2 linked regions of the Prochlorococcus marinus CUG1416 genome follow. The protein of the gene in region 2 interacts with the protein of the main gene of each other region in a pairwise test. Links are inferred from orthologs where the notes say so. Each region holds a gene or a part of one and is shown on either strand. Other genes may lie near its edges. The genes, in order: ftsZ and HA146_RS02040.

Region 1 (3,102 bases), on a different replicon or contig from region 2:
TGGATTATTAGTAAGAAAGGGTAATAGGTTCTTTTTAAGTAATCCAAAAGGTATGGAGCTAAGCAATCAAATTCTTATTTCGATGTTTAAATGGTGGGATAAGATTAATTAATTCTCTCAGAGGCTACCCATTCTTTTAATTTATCTTTAAATAATTTTTTCCCCTGAATAATCGGCTGGCAAAATGGTGGTTGATCATCATTAAGGCCTAACAAATCGGCAGTGACTCTTACTTGCCCATCGCAAAAATTACCTGCACCAATGCCTATCGTAGGAATTGATAAGTTATTTTGTATTTCTTTAGCAAGCAACTCAGGAATATGTTCAAGAACTATTGAAAAACATCCTAATTTCTCGAGAATATAAGCTTCTTTCTTGATTTTTTCTTGGCTTGCTAAGCTTTCTCCTTGTTTCTTTAATCCTAGATTTAAATAGCTTTGTGGTGTGAGTCCTATATGTCCCATAACAGGAATTCCCATTCTTACTAATCTAGAAATAACTTGTTGTATTTCTGGTTCAGCCCCCTCTACTTTTACCGCTTTTGCATAAGTGCTTTGAATGATTTTACCTGCATACTCCACAGCTTTATCCTCTCCACATTGGTAAGTCAGAAAAGGCATGTCGGAAACGACCAAAGGTTGTTCTTCCATTTTCTTTTTAAACCCTCTTGACACAGCATTAGTATGATAAATTATGTTTTCTAAAGTTAATGGCAATGTGGATTTGTATCCTAGACAGACCATTGCTAAGGAATCTCCTACTAAGACGAGATCTACATTAGCTTGTTCTGCAATGGATCCTGATATAGAGTCCCATGCAGTTAATGCAACAATTTTTTGAGATTTTTCTTTATACTTAACGAGGTCTGAAGGTAACATAAGAATTTATGTATCTTTTTTAATCAAGAATTGCTAATATACTAATGACTCGGCCTTTCGCGGTTTTAACGCCTAAACCTGGTCAGGACCGGAAGGTAGCAGCCACAAGGGATGCTTGAGGCAGGCGAGATAACCGAGTCACTCTATTTTACATATTTTAATCTATATCTTTTTTATTTTGTCTTAGTCTCAAAAACTCAGGAATACTAGCTCCTGATTCTTTATTATCAGACATATTATATAGGGTTTGATTTGACAATCTGTTTTTTATTCGTTGTTGTTTTAAAGGTTGATTCGTTTCAAATCCGGTAGCAATTACAGTAACTTGTATTTCTCCTTCCATTGCCTCATCAACAACTGCACCAACGATAATATTTGCCTCTTGGTCAACGACATCATAAATAATTTCAGATGCGGAGGTCATGTCTTCTAAAGTCATATCTTTGCCACCAGTGATATTTATAACGCAGCCTTTTGCACCATCAATTCTAGCTGCTTCTAGTAATGGACTATTCATCGCTGCCTGTGCTGCCTCTAATGCTCTCGATCTTCCTGAACCAATACCTATTCCAAGAAGAGCCGTGCCTGCTTCTGTCATAACCGATCTTACATCTGCGAAATCAACATTAACTAATCCTGGACGAGTAATTATGTCACTGATACCTTTGACGCCCATTCTTAAAACATCATCGGCATTCCTAAATGCTTCTTGAAGCGGAGCTCCTGCTATAACGTCTTTTAATCGGTCATTTGGGATTACTATAAGAGTATCTACATTTTCAGCTAGTCTTGCAATGCCTTCTTCTGCTTGACGCATTCTTCTTTTACCTTCAAAAGAAAATGGTTTAGTAACTATTCCTACTGTTAAAGCACCACTTTGTTTTGCTACTTCTGCGACTACTGGAGCCGCCCCTGTCCCAGTTCCACCGCCCATTCCAGCGGCTATGAAAACTAGATCGGACCCCTCTAAAGCTTGTTGAAGCTCATCTTTAGATTCTTCCGCAGCTTTTTGGCCAATACTTGGATTTCCTCCTGCGCCTAGCCCTCTGGTAAGGTTTTGCCCTAGTTGGACTCTACTCTCTGCAGAAGACTGTAGTAGCGCTTGTGCATCAGTGTTAAGGACTCGAAATGATACACCCTCTAAATCACTATTTATCATTCTGTTAACTGCGTTACTTCCACCACCACCAACGCCAATAACTTCTATTTTGGCGTTTTGGCTTGGAAGGATTTCTCTCGATTGATCAAAGTTTGGATTGTTACCGAAGCTCATCTCTTAATTAGGGATCTAATACTAGTATTGGGTGCATTATGAACTCACTAAGCCCATCTGTAGGAATTTGTTGAGGAAACTCCTTAAATATTTATTTAATAAATATTTTGATTTAAATGCTAAACCCTAGTCAACACTACAATAATTAAAAAAAATTATTTAAAATTAACCCCCAAATATTAGGGTTTGAACACTTTTATTTTAGGTCTATTTGGATCAGTAAGATCAATATTATCTATTTTTTTAAGAAAGTTATTTTTTTTAAATTCATTTTTCAGGTTATTGATTATTTGTAATTGATAGTTAATTAAAGTTGGATTAAATCCTAGGAATATTGTTTTTAAATCTTTTTCATCAATAGTTAGAAATCCATTTGATGAAAAAGTTATTTTAACCAGCTCAAATTCATAATTCTCTTGGGCAATTATAATTTCAGATAATCTTTTTTTAAATTTTTTTTCCCAACCAAAAACTTGTAAAGTTAATTTGCTCAAATTTGTTTCGTCCACATTTTGTTTATTAATAAAACTTCCATCTTTATCAATAAAACCTAATATTTTTTCGTTATTCAATATTCTTTCACCGTAAGCAATTGGAGTTCTTGTATCAACATGAACTTTTAAACCAAAAGGAAATATTTGTCTACTTACTGAAATATTCTTTAGCGATAAATTTTGTTTTAACTCTTTTTCTAAAAAGTTAGTTTTAACAAAAATTAATCGGATTGGAAATTTTAAAGATGAATTATTTACAACATCATTCTGCGAGAATAATTCACTACCGGAAATCCTAATGTCTTGAATATTCACCTTCTTTAAGGTTTTGAGGCTTAAGAAGCTTGTTGAAAATAAAAATAAAATTAGAAATAAAAGACTTCTCTTGTTAACTTGTTTCTTGGTTGTCACAAATCACATCGAGCTTTTTCCATCAATTGGTCCATCCATTTTCTCG
Region 2 (3,129 bases):
TTTCGAAAAAAATAAAAAATATGATCAGGTAAAAAACAAACTTGGAAATGAAAGAATCTTTTTATATATGGGTAGGATTGCCAATGAGAAAAATATCGAGGCACTTTTACGTTCTTGGCGCCAAACAAAAACTCAAAATTGCAAATTAGTTATTGTTGGAGATGGACCAATGAAGCCAACACTTGAAAATAGTTTTTCTAACCTTGGTAATGAGAAATTAATTTGGTGGGGAGCCGAATTAGATTTAGAAACTAGGGTAGCAATAATGCAAATAGCAGAAGTATTTTTCTTACCAAGCTTAGTAGAAGGTTTATCATTATCACTTTTAGAGGCAATGTCTGCTGGTACTGCTTGTGTAGCTACAGATGCCGGCGCTGATGGTGAAGTTTTAGATAACGGAGCAGGCATAGTAATTTCAACTGATAATGTGGCTGCACAATTAAAAACTATAATCCCAATTCTTGTAGAACATCCTTCATTTACAAAAGATCTTGGAGAAAAAGCTAGAGAACGTATACTTGAGAGATACACAATTACTAAAAATATAAATTCACTTGAAAAAGTTTATATGAATTTAAAAGATAATTTAAAAAACTAACGAAACTCTTTACTTCGATTACTAGCTGAAACTATTGATTCAATTAATGCTGACCTTACACTCTTTTTTTCTAAAACCCTTAAAGCAGAAATAGTTGTTCCACCTGGAGAAGTTACTAAATTTTTAAGCTCAGAAGTAGTTAGTTTATTTTCTTTTATTAGACTAGTAGTCCCTACTATCATTTCCATAACGAGTTCCTCTGAAAGTATTTTTGGTAATCCACCGCTCAATCCTCCATCACTTAATGCCTCTATAATTAAAGCAATAATTGCAGGCCCTGATGAAGTTAAGGCTAAAAATATATCAAGGTAATCTTCACTAAATTCATAAATTTTACTAGTATTTTCAAATAATTGTTTTGTAAATATTTTCTGATCTTCTGTAATTTCTTCTCCCCAAGAAATTCCTGTTAAACCTTTTCCAATAATTATTGGAATATTTGTAACCACCCTCACACATTTATGATTAGGGAACTTTTTAGTAAGTCTATTTAATGAAACCCCCGCAAGAATTGAAACTATTAAATTATCCTTGTTTTTTATATGATGAGTCTCACTTATATCATTAAATTGTTGGGGTTTTATCGAAAGAAGTTTATATTGACAATCCCAAATTATTTTGGACTCTTTAGAACCGGATTTATAAACGTTTATATTATATTTATAATTTTTTTTTATATTTACTAAACTTTTTTCTGAATTTACAACACAATAAACATTCTCAGGCTGAATTAATTTTTTATCTAATAGAGGAGTTACTATAGCCTTTGCAATATTTCCAAAACCAATAATCGCAATTTTATCAGTCACAGATTAATCATGAATAAGCACTTAATTTAGAATTACCCCATGCTGGTTCAGGAGTAGTGTTTTTTCCTAAACTATATTGTGGTGTATTTTCTATAGGCACATTAGAAGGAGAAGCTTCTTCTGAAGAAGAGCTAGTTACATTGACACAACTTGGTGCAAAAAGAAAAATACTTTCACCCACTCTCTCTTGATGGCCATCAATCGCATATGTACCTCCAGCAATAAAATCAACCGCTCTTTGCGCTTGATCAGGATCCATCATAGTTAAATTAAGAATTACAGTTTTCCTCTCTCTTAATGCTTGTATAGCTTGAGGCATCTCATCGAAACTTCTTGGTTCCATTAAGCTTACTTCTGAGGATGAATTTGAAATCCCAGGCATTCCAACAACTTTTGATGATCTATTGTTATTCATAAAATCGAATGGATTTGAATTTGCAAGAGCATTTGAGTTTCTTTGATTTTGTTTGAAATCATTAATATCACTTAATTCATCCTCTGATGCGTAATCCAACTCATCAAAATCATCATCGAGATACTCATCACCTGCAACAACTGCCTTTAATCTAGAAATTAGTGACACCTTTTAAATCCTCTTAAAATTGATTACTAAGGTATGGGAACCTTAAGTAATAGATTCATTTTTAAATGAATAAACTACCTATACTTAAATAACGTTACTTGTACTTTACTGCAAGTTTATAGATAAGAATTTTATAAAAAATAACTAATTAGGATCTATCTCCAAAAATCAATGAGCCTAATCTTACCCAAGTTGATCCAGCTTCAATAGCCTCCTCCCAATCTCCTGACATTCCCATTGAACAATCTGGAAGTTGAAGAGAATCAGCAAGGGTGCGACATTTTTTAAACAATTCTAAATTTTTCTTGGAGCTTAGTCCTCTAGGATTAATAGTCATCAAACCGGTTAATGTGATATTTTTCAATTCCTTAATGTCTCCCCATTTCTTTATTAAGAGTTCAGGATTAAAACCTCCTTTAGTAGGGTCATCACTCAACTTAACCTGCAACATTAATAATGGATTCTTCTTCTCTTCACATGAAATATTAGAAATCTTTTGCAACTGTTCAAATGAATCTATTGAATGAATGTAGTTAAAATTTTGCACTATTTTTCTTATTTTATTACTTTGTATTCGTCCAATAAAGTGCCATTTTATTTGTTTAAGGTCTTTTAATGTCAATTGCTTTTCAAAAGCCTCTTGCAACTTGCTCTCTCCAAAATCATTCTGACCTATATTTTGAATAGTCTTGATTTCTTGACTTTTAAATCCTTTACTTACGGCAAGAATATTTACATTTGATGGAATTTTATTTTTAATTTTTAAAAAATTTGAAGGATTCACCTGTTATAAGAACGTTTGAGTGAACAAATTCTCCCATTTAGATAGTTCTTCAGATCCTTTTCTTCTAGCTTTTTGAAGGTTTAATTCGGCCTGATTACGGGCATCTAAATAAGGTATAACTTCAAAAAATACTTCTCTTTGTTTTACTTCTACCATGAAAAACATTTTTTGGGCATATAAAGTCGCATAAATATCTCTTCCATCATTCCCAGGAGAGACTTGGTACAACATACCAAATGTTGGATGGTTTAAATAACGCTCGGAACTCAAACTTAAATATCGTGTTATTTATAATGCACCATACAGTTTTCTGAGAAAAATTGCTATGCAAATAAAACATATCGATAATGTATTA

The links.
Region 1: the proteins of HA146_RS02040 (region 2) and ftsZ interact in binary tests that used the Bacillus subtilis proteins (3 or more experiments, as listed by UniProt). The link is inferred for Prochlorococcus marinus CUG1416 from one-to-one orthologs.

Annotation. Positions count from the first base shown.
Region 1 is NZ_JAAORM010000005.1:211,259-214,360, reverse strand. Bases 94-2,859 are described here. They hold ftsZ (cell division protein FtsZ), read right to left. Parts: upstream 2,152-2,859; coding sequence 1,036-2,151; downstream 94-1,035. Other genes in these bases: HA146_RS07320 (cell division protein FtsQ/DivIB), read right to left, coding at 2,331-2,859; panB (3-methyl-2-oxobutanoate hydroxymethyltransferase), read right to left, coding at 105-878; hemW (radical SAM family heme chaperone HemW), read left to right, coding at 94-112. Also shown: more of hemW, read left to right, coding at 1-93; more of HA146_RS07320, read right to left, coding at 2,860-3,056; HA146_RS07315 (hypothetical protein), read right to left, coding at 3,053-3,102. UniProt on the Bacillus subtilis protein: Essential cell division protein that forms a contractile ring structure (Z ring) at the future cell division site. The regulation of the ring assembly controls the timing and the location of cell division.
Region 2 is NZ_JAAORM010000002.1:130,032-133,160, reverse strand. What follows is about bases 203-2,995. They hold HA146_RS02040 (cell division protein SepF), read right to left. Parts: upstream 1,991-2,995; coding sequence 1,415-1,990; downstream 203-1,414. Other genes in these bases: HA146_RS02030 (PII-interacting protein PipX family protein), read right to left, coding at 2,778-2,995; HA146_RS02035 (YggS family pyridoxal phosphate-dependent enzyme), read right to left, coding at 2,139-2,774; proC (pyrroline-5-carboxylate reductase), read right to left, coding at 595-1,407; HA146_RS02050 (glycosyltransferase family 4 protein), read left to right, coding at 203-598. Also shown: more of HA146_RS02050, read left to right, coding at 1-202; more of HA146_RS02030, read right to left, coding at 2,996-3,044; HA146_RS02025 (energy-coupling factor transporter transmembrane component T family protein), read right to left, coding at 3,063-3,129. UniProt on the Bacillus subtilis protein: Cell division protein that is part of the divisome complex and is recruited early to the Z-ring. Probably stimulates Z-ring formation, perhaps through the cross-linking of FtsZ protofilaments. Its function overlaps with FtsA.